Linked DNA regions of Halioglobus japonicus. The protein of the gene in region 1 interacts with the protein of each later gene in a pairwise test. Links are inferred from orthologs where the notes say so. Each region holds a gene or a part of one and is shown on either strand. Other genes may lie near its edges. The genes, in order: rho, BST95_RS18615 and hfq.

Evidence for each region.
Region 2: the proteins of rho (region 1) and BST95_RS18615 interact in binary tests that used the Escherichia coli proteins (3 or more experiments, as listed by UniProt). The link is inferred for Halioglobus japonicus from one-to-one orthologs.
Region 3: the proteins of rho (region 1) and hfq interact in binary tests that used the Escherichia coli proteins (3 or more experiments, as listed by UniProt). The link is inferred for Halioglobus japonicus from one-to-one orthologs.

What each region holds. Positions count from the first base shown.
Region 1 is NZ_CP019450.1:1,349,706-1,356,092, forward strand. Bases 2,234-5,128 are described here. They hold rho (transcription termination factor Rho), read right to left. Parts: upstream 4,368-5,128; coding sequence 3,099-4,367; downstream 2,234-3,098. Other genes in these bases: ppk2 (polyphosphate kinase 2), read right to left, coding at 4,547-5,128. In the rest of the region: moaB (molybdenum cofactor biosynthesis protein B), read left to right, coding at 1-230; BST95_RS06450 (molybdopterin molybdotransferase MoeA), read left to right, coding at 227-1,423; more of ppk2, read right to left, coding at 5,129-5,446; thioredoxin TrxA, read right to left, coding at 5,453-5,779; BST95_RS20370 (TVP38/TMEM64 family protein), read left to right, coding at 5,952-6,387. UniProt on the Escherichia coli protein: Facilitates transcription termination by a mechanism that involves Rho binding to the nascent RNA, activation of Rho's RNA-dependent ATPase activity, and release of the mRNA from the DNA template.
Region 2 is NZ_CP019450.1:3,949,998-3,956,269, reverse strand. The notes cover bases 2,074-4,853. They hold BST95_RS18615 (YhbY family RNA-binding protein), read right to left. Parts: upstream 3,730-4,853; coding sequence 3,418-3,729; downstream 2,074-3,417. Other genes in these bases: ftsH (ATP-dependent zinc metalloprotease FtsH), read left to right, coding at 4,573-4,853; rlmE (23S rRNA (uridine(2552)-2'-O)-methyltransferase RlmE), read left to right, coding at 3,822-4,448; BST95_RS18620 (hypothetical protein), read right to left, coding at 2,990-3,331; BST95_RS18625 (spondin domain-containing protein), read left to right, coding at 2,150-2,722. Outside these bases: carB (carbamoyl-phosphate synthase large subunit), read left to right, coding at 1-839; transcription elongation factor GreA, read left to right, coding at 836-1,312; BST95_RS18630 (YSC84-related protein), read right to left, coding at 1,453-1,977; more of ftsH, read left to right, coding at 4,854-6,272.
Region 3 is NZ_CP019450.1:118,073-124,104, reverse strand. What follows is about bases 97-2,769. They hold hfq (RNA chaperone Hfq), read left to right. Parts: upstream 97-1,145; coding sequence 1,146-1,394; downstream 1,395-2,769. Other genes in these bases: miaA (tRNA (adenosine(37)-N6)-dimethylallyltransferase MiaA), read left to right, coding at 97-994. Also shown: more of miaA, read left to right, coding at 11-96; protease modulator HflC, read left to right, coding at 4,048-4,923; BST95_RS00565 (CCDC90 family protein), read left to right, coding at 5,002-5,271; BST95_RS00560 (DUF2065 domain-containing protein), read left to right, coding at 5,414-5,581; BST95_RS00555 (ATP phosphoribosyltransferase regulatory subunit), read left to right, coding at 5,602-6,032. UniProt on the Escherichia coli protein: RNA chaperone that binds small regulatory RNA (sRNAs) and mRNAs to facilitate mRNA translational regulation in response to envelope stress, environmental stress and changes in metabolite concentrations.

The DNA.
Region 1 (6,387 bases):
ACGGATTTGGCGAAGTGTTTCGCGCCCTGTCTTATGAGGAAATCGGTTCCTCCACAGTCCAGTCTCGGGCACTCGCGGGCCTGGCCAATAACACGGTGATCTTCTGTATGCCGGGCTCCACCGGTGCCTGTCGCACTGCCTGGGGCGGCCTGATCCGCGACCAACTCGATTCGACTTACCGCCCCTGTAATTTTGTCGGTGTATTGCGCGTCAGGAGCCAGCACGCTTGAGCGGCCTGACTCCGCTGGCTGATGCGCTGGCCCAGGTAGTCAGCCAGGCACCTGTGCCGCCCGAACCTCAGTATGTCTGCGTTATGGATGCCCTGGGGCTGACCCTGGCGGAAGATGTCGCTTCGCCGATAGATGTGCCGCTCAATGACAACTCTGCCATGGACGGTTATGCCCTGCGCGCTGCTGATGCGGGACAATTATTGCCGGTCGCGCAGCGTATCGCGGCGGGTCAGGTAGGTGAACAACTTGAGCCGGGTACGGCAGCCAGAATATTTACCGGTGCTGAGATCCCTCCCGGCGCTGATGCTGTGGCCATGCAGGAAAACTGTACTGAGGAAGAAGGCCAGCTGCGTATTCATCATCCCCTCGAGGCGGGGGCCAATGTCCGCCCTCGCGGCCAGGATATTGCCCGCGGCGCAACCGTGTTGGTGCGCGGCCGCCGTCTCAGGCCGCAGGACCTTGGCCTGCTGGCCTCGGTCGGGCGTGCGCAGGTGGCGGTGTACCGGCCGCTGCGCGTGACCGTGCTGTCGACGGGCGATGAGCTGGTTGAGCCTGGGCAGGGCGAACTCGCTCCGGGTCAGCTCTACAATTCCAATCGCTATACGTTGGCGGGCCTGGTGCGTTCGCTGGGTATGGAGTTTGTCGACGGTGGCATGGTGGCGGATACCCCTGAGGCTACCGGAGATGCCCTGGAGGCTGCGGCACAGCGCGCCGATGTGGTTATCACCTCTGGCGGCGTTTCCGTTGGCGAAGAAGACCACGTGAAAGGACAGGTAGAGCGCCTTGGTGCACTGTCGCTGTGGAAACTCGCCATTAAGCCCGGCAAGCCCCTGGCCTTTGGCCGCATCGGTGACACGCCGTTTATTGGGCTGCCCGGCAACCCCACATCGGTATTTGTCACCTTTCAACTGGTGGCAAGACCTTTTCTGCAGCGTATGCAGGGCCTGGCGGAAGCGCCCGCACCCTCGCTGGTGGCGCGGGCCGACTTTGCCGTCAAGCGTGCCGGTAGCAGGCAGGATTACCTGCGGGTGATTGTCGAGCGAGACAGCACTGGCCTGGTTGCAAAGCGCCTCTCCAACCAGAGTTCAGGCGTGTTGAGTTCTGTCAGTTACAGCAATGCCCTGGCGGTCATTCCTGTGGGGACAACGGTTGCCCCTGGTGATGAGGTCGAGGTCTTGTTGTTGGATTTGTGAGGTCTGTCGAGCTGGGGCGGTCAGGAGATGCCCAGCTCGTCCCATAGCTCGTCGACCCGGTCTTTTACGGCCTGGTCCATGGCAATCGGCTCACCCCATTCGCGGTCGGTTTCTCCTGGCCACTTGTTGGTCGCATCAAAGCCCACCTTGGAGCCAAGGCCAGCCACAGGTGACGCGAAATCCAGATAGTCGATGGGGGTGTTCTCGATGAATACGCTGTCGCGCTGCGGGTCCATGCGCGTGGTCATGGCCCAGATCACGTCTTTCCAGTCGCGGGCATTCACGTCTTCATCGGTGACGATGACAAACTTGGTGTACATGAACTGGCGCAGGAATGACCACACGCCGAGCATGATCCGTTTGGCGTGGCCGGGATATTCCTTGCGCATGGTGACGACGGCCATCCGATAGGAGCAGCCCTCGGGCGGCAGGTAGAAGTCCACGATCTCGGGAAACTGCTTCTGCAGCAGCGGCACGAAGACTTCGTTCAGGGCGACGCCGAGTACGGCCGGTTCATCGGGCGGTCTGCCAGTGTAGGTACTGTGGTATATGGGATCTTCGCGGTGCGTAATCGCCTCAACGGTAAATACCGGGAAGCGCTCGACTTCGTTATAGTAGCCGGTGTGATCGCCAAAGGGGCCCTCGTCGGCCTCTTCTCCGGGTTCCAGATAGCCTTCGAGTATGTACTCTGCGCTGGCGGGTACCTGCAGGCCGTGTTCCCTGCATAGTGGTGTGAAGCACTCTGCTAGCTCGGTTTTGGAACCCCGCAGCAGGCCGGCGAAAGCGTACTCAGACACCGGGTCAGGAATAGGCGTTACCGCTCCCAGCGTCGTGGCCGGATCTGCGCCCAGGGCAATCGCCACAGGGTAGCGTTTGCCCGGGTGCTTCAATTGCCATTCGCGATAGTCCAGAGCGCCACCGCGGTGCGAGAGCCAGCGCATGATCAGCTTGTTTTTGCCGATCAACTGCATGCGGTAAATGCCGAGATTCTGGCGTTCCTTATCGGGACCGCGGGTAATCACCAGCGGCCAGGTGACCAGCGGGCCCGCATCGCCGGGCCAGCAGGTCTGGATCGGCAGTTGATACAGATCGACTTCGTCGCCCTGCTTGGCGTGATACTGGCAGGGTGGGTTGCGGACCATCTTCGGGCCCATGTTGAGGACTTTTTTGAGTACCGGGGCCTTGTCGGCCAGGTCGCGAAAGCCTTTGGGGGGTCCGGTTGGCGTAGATAGGCCAGTAGCTCCCCGATCTCGCGCAGGGCGGTGACATTCTCTCCACCCATGCCCAGTGCCACCCGCTGCTCGGTGCCGAACAGGTTGGCCAGCACCGGTGTGTCGAACCCCTTGGGATTTTCGAACAGCAGCGCCGGACCGCCGGCCCGCAGGGTGCGGTCGGCGATTTCCGTCATCTCAAGATTAGGGTCGACCTCCGCGGTAATGCGCACCAGCTCGCCGCGCTGTTCAAGCTCGGCAATAAAGTCGCGGAGGTCTTTGTATTTCATTTCTGCTCCCCGTCATTCCCGCGCAGGCGGGAATTCACTGGCCTTTTGGACAAAGAACAAGTATTCATCGGGAATTGAACCGGCTCTTTGATTAATTGTCTGGTTCGAGATGATCTATGACTGCAGAACCCCTGGATCCCTGCCTTCGCAGGGATGACATTGCCGAGGGCAACGTCACTTGCGCTTCATGGACAGGAAGAACTCGTCGTTGGTCTTGGTGTCCTTGAGCTTGTCGATCAGGAATTCCACCGCGGGCAGATCTTCCATGCCGTGCAGCAGCTTGCGCAGGATCCACATGCGCTGCAGTTCTTCATCGCCGGTCAGCAGTTCTTCGCGGCGAGTGCCGGAAGAGCGGATGTTGATTGCGGGATACACGCGCTTTTCAGCCACCTTGCGATCCAGATGCAGTTCCATGTTACCGGTGCCCTTGAACTCCTCGTAAATCACCTCGTCCATTTTGGAGCCGGTATTGATCAGGGCGGTAGCGATGATGGACAGGCTGCCGCCTTCCTCGATGTTCCGCGCGGCGCCAAAGAAGCGCTTGGGGCGTTCCAGAGCGTGGGCGTCTACACCACCGGTAAGTACCTTGCCGGACGAGGGGATAACCGTGTTGTACGCACGTGCCAGACGGGTGATGGAGTCGAGCAGGATCACAACGTCACGCTTGTGCTCCACCAGGCGCTTGGCCTTTTCGATAACCATATCCGCCACCTGCACGTGGCGCGAGGGTGGCTCATCGAAGGTCGACGCAACGACCTCGGCACCGCGGGCACCGACAGAGCGCTGCATCTCTGTCACTTCTTCGGGACGCTCGTCGATCAGCAGTACGATGATGTAGCACTCAGGGTTGTTGCTGATAATCGCCTGGGCGATGTTCTGCATCATGATGGTTTTACCGGCCTTGGGCGGTGCTACTAACAGGCCACGCTGGCCTTTACCAATCGGGGCCACCAGGTCGATGATGCGGCCGGTGAGGTCCTCGGAGCTGCCGTTGCCCTTTTCAAGAGTCAGGCGCTCATCCGGGAACAGCGGCGTCAGGTTTTCGAACAGGATCTTGTTCTTGGATTGTTCAGGTTTACTGAAGTTAACCTCGCCAACCTTGAGCAATGCGAAGTAGCGCTCGGAATCTTTCGGCGGGCGAATCTTGCCGGAAATGGTGTCGCCGGTGCGCAAGTTGAAGCGGCGGATCTGGCTCGGCGAGACATAAATGTCGTCGGGGCCAGCCAGGTAAGAGCTGTCAGCGCTGCGCAGGAAGCCGAAGCCGTCCTGGAGAATTTCCAATACACCGTCACCGTAGATATCTTCACCGCTTTTGGCGTGTCGCTTGAGAATGGCAAAGATGATGTCCTGCTTCCGTGAGCGGGCCATGTTTTCAATGCCCATCTCCTTGGCAATATCGATGAGTTCCTGGGTGGGTTTGTTCTTCAGATCAGTAAGATTCATAAATGCGATGCAATAGAGGCGTGAAAGGAAAAAGAATTAGATACATGCGCGCGGCTGCTGCCGGCCGGGTGAAGCTAAAAAGTTGAGTAGCAGAGTTTTTATTGCTGCACAGAAGTGTGCGACAGACCAAAATGTAGCACGGGTCGGTAAGGGCGTCTATAGCTATTTTAGATCGTTTTTTAGCCGATGGCGTATTCGCTCTGACCGACGATAAGCGGGTCCATATGGAGCAAATCGTCACGCTTTTCCGGGTATTCCAGTGAGCTCAGAAAGTGTTGCAGGCAGGCGATGCGGGCGCGTTTTTTGTCTGAGGATTTCACAATCGTCCAGGGCGCGTGGGCCGTATCGGTATAAAAAAACATATCTTCTTTTGCCTGGGTATAGTCATCCCAGCGGCTTTGGGCCGCCTCGTCGATAGGAGACAGCTTCCACTGCTTCAGCGGATCCTGGCGACGTTTATTGAACCGCGCTTGCTGCTCTTCCTGGCCAACGGTCAGCCAGAACTTGAACAGGTGGATGTCGCTGCGAACCATCATGAGTTCCAGTGCAGGCGCCTGCAGCATAAATTCCTGATACTGCTCCTGAGTGCAAAAATCCATTACCCGCTCGACCCCGGCGCGGTTGTACCAGCTGCGATCAAACAGCGCGATATGACCGTTGCTGGGAAAGTGGCGGATGTAGCGCTGGAAATACCACTGGCCCTGTTCCTCGGGGGTGGGCTTGTTCAGGGCGACCACGTGGGTGTGACGCGGATTGAGATGCTCGACAAAGCGCTTGATGGTGCCACCTTTGCCGGCGGCATCGCGGCCCTCAAACAGGATAACGATTTTCTGCTCTGTGGCGATGGCCCAGCGCTGCGCCTTGAGCAATTCGATCTGCAGCAACTGGAGATGCGATTCGTAGGCCTTCTTGCGGAGTCGGTCAGCGTAGGGGTGCTGGTCGCTGGCAAAGTGGGCGATGATGTCTTTGCTGCTGAGCATCTGCTCAGCGAGGCCGGGGTGCAGCGCGTCGCGCGCTATGGCCTGGGGATTGATCGCACGGCGCGCGGGTCTGGATGAAGGCGCCGTGCGAGAGGTCATCCCGGGCTATACCACTTCCTGGATGAACTCGGTGAGCTGTGACTTGGACAGGGCACCCACTTTGGTGGCTTCAGCGTTACCGCCTTTGAAGACGATCAGCGTGGGGATGCCGCGGATGCCGAACTTGGGCGGAATTTCCGGGTTGGCGTCCACGTCCACTTTGGCAATCTTCAGCTTGCCTTCGTACTCGGCCGCGATTTCGTCCAGCACGGGCGCAATCATTTTGCAGGGACCGCACCATTCGGCCCAGAAATCCACCAGCACGGGGATATCGGAATTGAGGACTTCGGCATCAAATGATGCGTCGGTAACGTGTACGATCTGGTCTGACATTGTGTTCTCCGGTTGATCTGCGAGGCCTGGCCCCGCGTAGTTTTGACGTCGGTCATCATAGCCAGCCACCCGTAGCGGCACAAGCAGCGCATCCAGAGTTTTTCGTAATGCTCTAATTGCCCTATGTTATAAACACAGCTGGCTATACTCTTGCGATCTTTATGGGGGCGTCTTGAATAAAAAACAACTGTTGCTGGGCATTATTGTCGCGGCATTCATAGCCTGGTTCGGCCTGGATCTGGGGCAGTACCTGCAGCTGTCCTGGGTGCAGGGCAAAATGGGTGAACTGCGGAGCTGGTACGCGGCCAATCCGCTCCTCGCGGGCGCCCTATACTTCGGCCTCTATGTGGCCGTGACGGGCTTGTCGATACCCGGGGCTGCGGTCATGACCCTGGCGGGCGGCGCGCTGTTCGGCTTCTGGTACGCCTTGGTGCTGGTGTCTTTTGGCAGCAGCATCGGTGCCACCATTGCCTTCCTGATCTCCCGTACGCTACTGCGCGACTGGGTGCAGCAGCGCTTTGGGCAGCAGTTACGGCCGGTGAATGAGGGGTTTGCCAAAGACGGTGCCTTCTACCTGTTTGGCCTGCGCCTGGTGCCGCTGTTTCCGT
Region 2 (6,272 bases), 2.6 Mb from region 1 along the record:
TGCCGCCATATAGTCTTGACCCGAAAGTGCAGGACGAAATGCGCGAGCAGGTTAAGCAGATGGCGCTGGAGCTGGGCGTACGTGGCCTGATGAATGTTCAGTTAGCCTGGCAGGATGGCGAAATCTACGTGATTGAAGTCAACCCGCGCGCTTCGCGTACCGTGCCGTTTGTCTCCAAGTGTATTGGCCGTTCGCTGGCCCAGGTGGCTGCGCGCTGCATGGCTGGCCAGAGCCTTGAATCCCAGGGCTTTACCAAGGAGATTGTGCCGCCTTATTACAGCGTGAAAGAGGCTGTACTGCCCTTTAACAAGTTCCCCGGTGTTGATCCGATCCTCGGCCCGGAAATGCGCTCTACCGGTGAGGTGATGGGCGTGGGTGAAAACTTTGCCACCGCGTTTGCCAAAGCTCAGCTGGGTGGCGGTGATGCGCCCCCTACCTCCGGTACCGTGTTGATTTCAGTGCGCGATGTCGACAAGCCCGGGGCGGTGAAAGTGGCCCGCGATCTGGTCGGCATGGGCTTTAACCTGGCCGCGACCGGCGGCACCGCTGACGCACTGGAAGGTGCAGGTCTGGACGTGCGCCGGGTGAACAAGGTGCTTGAAGGTCGCCCGCACATCGTTGACATGATCAAGAACGACGAAGCGGACTTTATTATCAATACCACCGAGGGCCGTCGGGCGATTGAAGACTCCGCCCCGATCCGCGCCAGCGCTGAGCAGCACCGGGTGTTTTACACCACTACGCTTGCCGCAGCCGAGGCGATTACCCTGTCTTTGCAGGAGGAAGGTGATAAGAAAGTTCGCAGGCTGCAGGACCTGCACGGGAGAATCAACCCATGAACAACGTACCGATGACGGTGGCCGGAGAAGCCGCGTTACGCGAAGAGCTTGAGCACCTCAAGAAGGTGGAGCGTCCGCGGATTTCCGATGCCATTGCCGAGGCGCGTGAGCACGGTGATCTCAAGGAGAACGCTGAGTATCATGCGGCTCGGGAGCAACAGAGCTTCACCGAAGGTCGTATCATGGAGATCGAGGGCAAACTGGCCGGCGCACAAGTTATTGATGTGACCCAGATTGCCAAGACCGGCAAGGTGATTTTCGGCACTACCGTGAGCCTGATCAACATCGAAACCGACGAGGAACTGAGCTACAAAATCGTTGGTGAGGATGAGGCTGATGTTAAAAACAACCTGATCTCCATCGGTTCACCCATTGCCAGGGCCCTTATTGGCAAGGAAGAGGGTGACGTGGTGGTTGTGCGCGCTCCGGGTGGTGAGGTCGAATACGAAATCGACGAGGTTCAACACATCTAACGCTCCGTGGGCGCTTTCATGCGCCAGAGCACTCCCAAAAAAAGGCCCCGGTATCAGCGATACCGGGGCCTTTTTGTTGTGCCGTTGTGACTATTTGGGGGTGTAGCTGTACTTCTGACCGGCAATCGCGGCCTCATACATCAGACCACCTTTGGCCACCGTGAATACCGCCATGCCCTTGCGATAGCCCAGTGAGGCAGTGGACGCGTCATCCTTGCCGCCGGCAATGCTGGTCTGGGTGCCGCCCCGGTACTGGCCTGGGCGCCCGCCGATGCCGTAATGGCCACGGCGGTGGCCTGCGCACCGAATTCGAAGTTGCCCGAGGTGAAATCATCGAAGGCGCGCTTGTCCTCAAAGAAGATGACCTGGCTGTAGGCCTGACCGCCCAACTGCCAGCCGATCGACAGTTGGCTCATTTTCGTATCTCCCACGTGGGCGCCACCAGCGTACACCCGGCCTTTGCCGTGTGCGCCACCGATGCCCATGCCGCCTTTGCCGATGGTGGGAAACAGCGCATAGCCGTAACTGTTGCTGAAATAAGTGGCACTTTCACCGGCGTTGATGAAGGTTTTCTTCGCGTCGTTGTATTCGTCAGCCTGGGCCGTCTGCAGTGACAGCATTAAGAGGATTGCGGCTGCAATAAGTGTCTTAAAGTTCTGGGTCATTGGGCGTGTTCCTCACGGTTCCGGAGTGGTGTTGTTATTAACATCGTACACCCAGCGCGATTTGTCCAATGCGCTCCCCTGGCCAGGGGAGAGAAATTTTTTTACGCATGTAACTTTTCGGGTGTCCGGCGCGAATTCGGTGTTGAACCCACTAACAGTAGGAAGCAGCACCATGACAAAAATGAAAATGGCAGCAATGTCCCTGGCTCTGGCCGCCACTCAGGCGCAGGCGCAGGAGCTGGACGCGATATTTGCCGGATTTACCGGATTTGCCGGTACACTCTATGAGGTGACCATTACCAACCTGACCCAGGCACAGAGCTTTACGCCGCAATTGGTGGCTACTCACCGCGGCTCCGCCATGATGTTCTCGATCGGCGAGCCCGCCAGCCCTGGCTTTGAGAGCCTGGCCGAAGGTGGTGATACCTCAGGCGTAGTCGCTGAGCTGGGCAATCGGGTGGCCCATTCCACCACGATTGATGGACTGCTTGGCCCCGGTCAATCTGTGACTACCACGGTAATGGCAACAGGCCAGGAGAAGTTCTTCTCTGTCGTGGCCATGCTGCTGCCGACCAACGATACCTATATGGCCGTCAATGGTGCGCGACTGCCCACCGCTGGCAAACTGACCTACATGGTGCCGGCGTATAATGCGGGTACCGAAGCGAACGATCAGGATTGCGCCAACATTCCTGGCCCTACCTGTAGCGGTGAGCCGGGCAGCGACCCCGCCCCGGATGATTAGGGTTTCGTACACGTCAGCAATGGCTTCCACGATCTGGGTGAGGGCACGTTGAGCCCGGTAACCTACGATTGGCGCAACCCGGTCGCACGAGTCGTCATAAAGCGGCTAGACCGGGCCTCGAGATGTTGTCCGTCATTCACTCGGACCGTCAGCGGGGGCCAATGGCAGAGTCAGGGGGCGGCAACCTAAACTTCTGATGTTTCACGTCGGGCCTGGCATTGGCTGCCTTCGCACCGTTCATCCTGATGCTATGGGAGCGCTGGGGCCCTAGCGACGGCTGAGTTCGAACAGTTGCACCTTGGTGAGCACTAACTGAGCCACCAGTTCTACCATTAAGCCGTGATTTTCGCCGCGGATTGTTTCCAGGCCCGCATTGATCTCGACCTGGAGGGCATTGCGGTCGTGTTCGTCCAGTCCCGGGGGCAGTTGAATCCCGATGCTGTACTGCTCACTTTCGCTGATGCGACTGTAAATGCGGGTAAGTTCTGTGGCGGCGAATTCGACGAGATCATCGTCGGCGCCCTTGGCGAGTAGAAGTTGGCGAATCTGCCGGTCGAGAAAAGCGAGGCCCTGAGCCTGCTGAGAAGGAAACTCGAGTAGTGTCCCCATGTCGTGGCGCCCCTCCGCGATGGGTTTACTCCATCTTAGCGAAATCAGCGCCGCTGGCAATACCTATGAATCTGGCCGAAGTGGGATTAAAGTGGACGTAACAGGTTGGACAAGCGCGGGTCGGGCTCTGCGCTGCGACGCAATACCAGAATGATGTTGCCGATGCGCTGCACAACTTCCGCACCGGTGCGATCGCAAAGTTCTTCACCGACCGCCGTTTTGGCGTCTTTGCCACCGACGGCCAGTTTGATCTTGATCAGCTCGTGTTGGTCCAGGGCCCGCTCAACTTCCATCACCACGCCATCAGACAGGCCATTGCCGGCGACAGTCACCACGGGCTTGAGTTTGTGCCCGATGGCGCGCAGTTGCCTGATGTCCTGATTGCTTTTCTTGCTCATGGTGATTCCGCTGTACAATAGTCGCTGATTAAAGGGACGCGCATTGTACACAAGGGCCCCTTGACCCGAAACACCCACTATAGACCTTATTTATGGCCAAGAAAAAATCCTCCAGTAAGGCGTGGCTCAAGGAGCACCGCGACGATCCCTACGTGCAGCAGGCGCAGCGCGAGGGCTATCGCAGCCGGGCCTGCTACAAATTACTGGAATTACAGGAAAAAGACCGCCTGATCCGCCCCGGTATGACCGTGGTGGATCTGGGTAGCGCCCCCGGTGGCTGGTCGCAGGTGGCGGCTGACCTGGTAGGCCACAACGGTCGCGTTGTGGCATCGGATATCTTGCACATGGATAACCTGGCCGGGGTGGAATTCATCCAGGGCGATTTCACCGAGGAAGCCGTTTTTGAGGAGATCCTCGCCGCCATTGGCGATGCGCCGGTCGATCTGGTGGTTTCTGATATGGCACCTAATATGAGCGGTGTGACAGCCGTAGATCAGCCCAGGTCCATGTATCTGGTCGAGTTGGCACTGGATATGGCGCGCAATGTGCTCGCCCCAGGCGGGTCATTTGTGGCCAAGGTCTTCCAGGGCGAAGGTTTTGACGAGCTTTTCCGTGACACGCGGGAGAGCTTTGACAAGGTTCTGACCCGCAAACCCAAGGCCTCCAGGCCCCGCTCGCGCGAGGTCTATCTGGTGGCCAGGGGGTTCAGGGGGCGGTAAAACGAGTGAATCCCAAGATAACCGGGGGTTGAAACATGGGCAGGCGACCCCAACTGTAGTAAATTGGCAGTGATATAGTTCCCGCCCCTGTGCGTACCTACACCAGGAAACATCGTTGAGCGATATGGTTAAAAATCTACTTTTGTGGCTCGTTATAGCCGCAGTGTTGTTGTCAGTATTCAACAACTTCAATCCCCAGGCCACATCTGAGGAGGTCGGGTACTCGGACTTCATTACCGAGATCCAGCGCGACCAGGTGCAGAAGGTGACCATTGACGGCCTGACCATTTCTGGTGAGCGTCGCGATGGCAGCCGCTTCGAGACAATCCGCCCCATGGTGGAAGACCCCAAGCTGATTGACGATCTGTTGGAGCACGATGTGATCGTCGAGGGCAAAAAGCCTGAGCAGCAAAGCGTCTGGACTCAGCTGCTGGTGGCGTCATTCCCGATTCTAATCATCATCGCGGTATTCATGTTCTTCATGCGCCAGATGCAGGGCGGCGGCGGTGGCCGTGGCGGCCCGATGAGTTTTGGCAAGAGCAAGGCCAGGCTGCTGGGAGAGGACCAGATTTCCACGACCTTTGCCGATGTCGCTGGCGTGGATGAGGCCAAGGAAGATGTCCAGGAACTGGTAGAGTTCCTCCGCGACCCCAGCCGCTTCCAGAAACTGGGCGGCCGCATCCCCCGCGGCGTGCTTATGGTAGGGCAACCCGGTACCGGTAAAACCCTGCTGGCCAAGGCCATCGCGGGCGAGGCCAAAGTGCCGTTTTTCTCGATTTCCGGTTCGGACTTTGTGGAAATGTTCGTCGGTGTCGGTGCATCCCGGGTGCGTGACATGTTCGACCAGGCCAAAAAGCAATCGCCCTGTATTATTTTCATCGACGAAATCGATGCGGTCGGTCGTCATCGCGGCGCGGGTCTCGGTGGTGGACACGATGAGCGCGAGCAGACCCTAAACCAGCTGCTCGTTGAAATGGACGGGTTTGAGATGAATGACGGCGTGATCGTCATCGCCGCAACCAACCGACCTGATGTGCTTGACCCTGCGTTACTGCGCCCGGGGCGTTTCGACCGCCAGGTGGTTGTGGGCCTGCCGGATATCCGCGGTCGCGAGCAGATCCTCAAAGTGCACATGCGCAAAGTACCCCTGGCTGAAGATGTAGAACCCGCCAAAATTGCCCGCGGCACGCCCGGTTTTTCAGGTGCTGACCTGGCCAACTTGGTAAACGAGGCTGCCCTGTTTGCGGCGCGCGGCAACGTGCGCACCGTGGGTATGCAGCAGTTTGAGCTCGCCAAAGACAAAATCATGATGGGCGCCGAGCGCAAATCCATGGTTATGTCCGAGGACGAAAAGCGCAATACGGCCTACCACGAGGCTGGCCACGCTATTGTTGGCCGCCTGGTGCCGGAGCACGACCCGGTCTACAAGGTGAGCATTATTCCCCGGGGTCGCGCCCTCGGTGTGACCATGTTCCTGCCGGAGGAGGATCGCTACAGCCACAGTCGCAGGCATATCATCAGCCAGATCTGCAGTCTGTTCGGCGGACGAATCGCTGAAGAGATGACCCTGGGTAAAGACGGTGTGACCACCGGTGCCTCCAATGACATTGAGCGGGCTACCCAGATCGCCCGGCAGATGGTCACCAAGTGGGGTCTGTCCGAAAAAATGGGGCCGCTGATGTATGACGAGGGCGGTGAAGAGGTTTTCCTGGGTCGCAGCGCGGGCCAGCAGCACCAGGCCTTGTCCGACGAAACTGCCAAGCAGATCGACGAGGAAGTGCGCTCTATCATCGATGAGTGCTACGGCATCTCTGAGCGTATCCT
Region 3 (6,032 bases), 1.2 Mb from region 1 along the record:
TTGTGGGCGCATGAGCAAGCCGCCGCTGATCTGCCTGATGGGGCCGACGGCCTCGGGGAAGACAGATCTTGCCATCGCGCTCTGCGAGCAGCTCAACTGTGAGTTGGTCAGTGTTGACTCCGCGCTCGTGTACCGTGGGTTGGACATCGGCAGTGCCAAGCCGGATTATCCGCATCATCTCGTGGATATCCGTGACCCGGCTGACCCGTACTCCGCAGCAGACTTTGCGGCCGATGCCAACCGCCTGGCCGTGGAGATCACCAGCCGCGGGAAAATTCCGCTGCTGGTCGGCGGTACGATGCTGTACTTCAAAGCGTTTCTCGAGCCCATGGCGGACATGCCGCCCGCAGACCCAGCCATTCGCGCAAGCATTGAGGCAGAGGCGACAGAGCATGGCTGGCCCCATATTCACGCCGAGCTAGCCAAGGTCGACCCAGCCGCTGCGGCACGCATCCACCCCAATCATTCCCAGCGTCTGGCGCGGGCGCTCGAGGTGTACCGCGCCACCGGAAAGCCCATGTCAGAGTGGCATGAGTTGCACCAAAATAGTGCGCCAGTACCGGCCGACACCTACGACATTAAACAGCTGGTCATCTGCCCCACAGACCGCGCCGTGCTCCACCAGCGGATCGCGCTGCGCTATGAGCTGATGATGCAGGCGGGCTTTCTGGACGAAGTCAAAGCACTCCAGGAGCGGGGTGATCTCACGTCCGATTTGCCAGCGTTGAGGGCCGTGGGGTATCGCCAGCTGTGGGAGCATCTCGAAGGACAAACCAATCTGGAAGAGGCGGTCGAAAAAGGCATCGCCGCGACACGCCAATTGGCCAAGCGCCAGCTCACCTGGCTGCGCAAATGGCCCGATCTTGCATGGACATACACCGATGCAGACGGGAACCTGAAGGAATTTGTATCTCCCGAGGAACCATCGCCCGACGTCTCTGGTCTCACTACTGTGGAGGCGACCTTGAACTATTTGAACATCGCCCCCATGTAGAAATCTGCGGATGCACTATAATGTGCTCAGCGGTAGTGAGGGCCCGCCCCCTCGCTGGACGTCAAGGGGTACGCAAGTACGACACCAGCGCGGGCAGAAGGCCAGTTTTTAATTTTTTTCGGCTCGAGTTGAGCCTGCTAGGAGAGATCCCATGTCAAAAGGGCATACCCTACAAGACCCTTACCTGAATATTCTGCGTAAGGAACGTGTACCTGTATCCATTTACCTGGTGAATGGCATTAAGTTGCAGGGCCAGATTGAGTCCTTCGACCAGTTTGTCGTGCTGCTGAAGAACACCGTCAGTCAGATGGTTTACAAGCATGCGATTTCTACCGTTGTTCCCAGCCGCGTGGTGCGCCTGCCCATGCAGCATCCGCCGGAAGAGGGCGGTGACAGCTAAGAACGCCGGCCGCGGTTGTCAGCGCAGCCGCCCCCCGATTCTCCGCTGCGGGAAAGACTCCCGAGGTAAATTTGTTTTTTGATCGACCCGAGTCCGGGGAACGCGCTGTGCTCGTTCACCTCAACCTCGACAGCGAATCCGAGCGGGAAGACCCCCGCGAATTTGAAGAACTCGTGCTCTCCGCAGGAGGGGACCCTGCTGCCTACATTATGGGCTCGCGCAGTGCCCCCATCCCGGCACCTTTGTCGGCGCCGGCAAGCTGGAAGAAATTTGTGACGAAGTCGCCCTGCACGAGGCCGAGGTGGTGATGTTTAACCACAGCCTCAGCCCCAGCCAGGAACGCAATCTCGAGCAGGAGCTCAAGTGCCGGGTGCTCGACCGCACCGGTCTCATTCTCGATATTTTTGCCCAACGCGCTCGTACCCACGAGGGTAAATTGCAGGTTGAACTCGCCCAGTTACAGCATATGAGCACGCGCCTGGTCCGCGGCTGGACCCACCTCGAGCGCCAGAAGGGCGGTATTGGCCTGCGCGGCCCGGGTGAAACCCAGCTCGAAACCGACCGACGCCTGCTGCGGGTGCGTATCAAGTCGATTACCGCGCGTCTCGAAAAAGTGCGCAAGCAACGCGACCAGGGTCGCCGCTCGCGCAAGCGCCAGGAAATCCCCACCGTGTCACTGGTCGGCTACACCAACGCCGGCAAATCGACACTGTTTAACTACATTACACAGAGCGGTGTGTACGCCGCCGACCAGCTCTTCGCCACCCTGGATCCCACCCTGCGTCGCCTGGAGCTTGAGAATGTGGGCCCGGTTGTGTTGGCCGATACCGTGGGCTTTATCGCCCATCTGCCCCACAAGCTGGTAGAGGCGTTCAAAGCCACACTGGAAGAAACCCTCAATGCTGACCTGCTGCTACATGTGATCGATGCAGCCAGCGACGAGCGTGAAGACAATATTTACCAGGTGCAGGACGTCCTTCATGAGATTGGCGCCGACGAAATACCGCGCCTGGAGGTGTTTAACAAACTGGATCTACTCGAGCAGCAGCCACGTATAGATCGTAATGCCGAAGGTAAACCCGAGCGGGTATGGTTAAGCGCCGCTACCGGCGATGGCGTGGAGCTGCTCCTGCAGGCCGTCAGCGAGCTGGTGGGACAAGATATGGTCAACGAAGAACTGGAACTGGCCCCCGATCAGGGCCAATTACGCGCCGCTTTTTATGCGCTAGGCGCTGTGGAGTCAGAGAACTATGCAGACGATGGCACCGCCCACCTGCAAGTACGCCTGCCCCGCGCCGATTGGAACCGTTTAATGAAGAAAGGCCCCGAGCCTTTGTTCTAACGCCTGGGTTTCAGACAAACCTGGGGTCAGGTCTTAAATTTCTCAGACATTTAAGACCTGCCCCCAGGTTTGTCTGAGAAATCAGAGACCTGACCCCAGGGTTTTAAAATTTGGTAGACTCATTCGACTTTGGATTAAGGAGTTGCAACATGGCCTGGAATGAACCGGGTGGCGGTAACAACAAGGGACCCAACGACCCATGGGGTGGTGGGAACCAGGGGCCGCCGGATCTTGATGAAGCGCTGAAGAAGCTGCAGGAAAAACTGGGCGGCATGTTCGGTGGCGGTTCATCGTCGCGCGGCGGTGGCAGCGGGGGTTTCCCCTGGGCGGCCATGGTGATTGTGGCTGTGGTAGGCCTGCTGCTGTGGGGCCTGCTGGGCTTCTACCAGGTCGACCAGCAGGAGCGTGCCGTGGTGCTGCGCTTTGGTAAGTATCACGACACCCGCCAGCCAGGCCTGCGTTGGAACCCGCCGGGTATCGACGAAGTGATCAAAATCAACACCACCAAGGTTCGCGCCTCTACGCTCAGCGAGACCATGCTCACCCAGGACGAGAACATTGTCGAGGTGAAGCTCTCCCTGCAGTACGTGATCGACGATCCCACCAGGTTCGTGCTGAAAGTGCGCGATCCGGAGCGCTCGCTGCAGCACGCCGCGCAAAGTGCCCTGCGTCATGTCGTGGGCGGCACCAGCATGGACCTGGTGCTCACCGAGGGCCGTGCCAAGATCGGTATCGATGTGAAGCAGCGCCTGCAGGAATACCTGAACTTGTATGAAACAGGCATCCTGGTATCCACCGTGAACGTTGACGATTCCAAGCCCCCAGCCAGGTTGAGGCCGCGTTTAACGACGTGATCAAGGCCCGTGAGGACGAGGAGCGCGTGAAGAACGAAGCCCAGGCCTACGCCAACGCGGTGGTCCCTGAGGCCCGCGGTCAGGCCCAGCGCCAGGTGGAAGAAGCCAGCGCTTACAAGGAGCAGGTTATCGCCAACGCAGAAGGTGAGGCAGACCGCTTTAACAAGCTTCTGACGGAATACCAGAAAGCGCCAGAGGTAACCCGCGAGCGCCTGTACCTCGATGCGGTACAGGGCGTCTACACCAATACCAGCAAGGTCATGGTCGATGTCGAAGGAGGCAACAACATGATGTACCTGCCGCTGGACAAGCTTGCCGAGCAGAGCCAGAGCCGCAGCGCCGGTGGGGCCACCATTGATTCCGCCACTCTGCGTGAGCTCACTAACCAGGTGACTGAGCAGCTGCGTCGCGATGCGGCCGCCGCCGGAAGTTCCAGCCGTCGGGGAGGGCGCTAATCATGTCTAATCGCAATATGATCTTTATGATTCTGTTTGCCCTGGTGATCTTCGTGGGCAGCAAATCCGTTTACGTAATCAAGGAAACCGAGCGCGGCGTACTGCTCAAGTTCGGTGAGGTGGTCAACCCGGATATTCAACCCGGTCTACACTTCAAAGTGCCGTTCGTGAACAACGTGCGCAAGTTTGATGGCCGCGTACTCACAGTGGATTCCCAGCCAGAGCCATTCTTCACCCAGGAGAAAAAAGCCCTGATCGTGGATTCTTACGCCAAGTTCCGCGTGTCTGACACCACCAAGTTCTACACCGCCACCAACGGTGAAGAAGCCCGGGCCATGGGCCTGCTGGCGCAGCGGATTAACGACGGCCTGCGTAACCAGGTGGCTGTGCGCACCATTCAGGAAGTGGTTTCCGGTGAGCGCGACGAGCTCATGGAAGACCTGGCCAACGACCTGCGCGACGTGGTGAAAACCGAACTCGGTGTTGAACTGGTCGACGTGCGCGTGAAGCAGATCGACCTGCCTCGCGACGTATCCGATTCCGTATACCGACGGATGAATGCCGAGCGTGAGAAGGAGGCCCGTGAGCATCGCGCCCAGGGTCAGGAACTGGCCGAGGGTATTCGCGCAGCGGCCGACCGCGAGGTCACCGTTATCGCGGCGAACGCCTACCGCGACGCGGAGCAGATTCGCGGTAACGGTGATGCCGAGGCCACGCGTATCTACGCCGAATCCTTTAACCAGGACCCGGAGTTCTACTCCTTCACTCGCAGCCTCAAGGCCTACCAGGAATCCTTCCAGGGCCAGGGCGACGTGCTGCTGGTGCAGCCCGATAGCGAGTTCTTCCGCTACTTGAAGGATTCTTCAGGCGGGAAATGATCCTTGCACAGAGTGGTCCATTCTGATGTTCCATCGTGAGCGGGAATTGGACTACTCTGTACGATCCGGGGGTTTTCCATGGCCACAACGACATTTGATACACTGAAGTCTGCCCGCCATCGACAGGAGGCCGGCTTTAGCCGTAAACAGGCTGAAGCTCAGGGTGAAATGCTTGCTGAGGCATTCAAGATCACTATGGAAGATTTGGTGACAAGAGAATATCTGGATGCGCGCCTGGAGGCGTTCAAAGCACAGGTTGATGCCAAGTTTCGCCTCGTCATATGGGCGCAGGGTCTCACTATCGCTGTGATCGTCCTCCCCCAACTTCGCGCCTTTTTCACAGCATAATCCATTCCCTTCCAGACACCATTCTGTGGTAGCATCCCGCAGCCGTGGGATTTGTCGTTTGAGCCACAAGCGATGAAGCCGCGGTTTTTTTGTGTCTGGCCGTTTTTGAGGGGAAAAAGTGGACTTTTGGCAGGTTCTCCCGGTGGCCCTGGCACTGGTTTTTATTATTGAGGGCGCGATGCCCTTCATCAGCCCCAATCGCTGGCGCAACATGCTGGCGCTCGTGGCGCAGATGGAAGACCGCGTGATTCGCAACATCGGCCTCGGCAGCATGCTGCTGGGGGTGTTTTTGCTTTACGTTTTTAACTAGGGTTCCAGGTAGGATTCCAGATGACATCGGTTGATCGCTGGCAATTGCCAGACGGCATAGAGGAAGTGCTTCCCGCACAGGCAGCCACGGTAGAGCGCCTGCGCCGCCGCCTGCTCGATTTATTCCGGGCCTGGGGCTACGAACTGGTGATTCCGCCGCTGGTGGAATTCACCGATTCCCTGCTGATTGGCCTGGGGCAGGACCTCGACCTGCTCACCTTCAAGCTCACCGACCAGCTCTCCGGCCGCACCATGGGCGTGCGCGCGGATATCACCCCCCAGGTGGCGCGTATCGACGCCCACAGCCTGGCCCCGGAAGGGGTGTCTCGCCTGTGCTATGCCGGCTCCACCCTGCACACCCGGCCCAAGTCGCTCATGGCCTCGCGTTCGCCCATCCAGTTGGGCGCCGAGCTTTACGGAGACGACAGCCTGGCCGCCGATGTGGAGGTGAT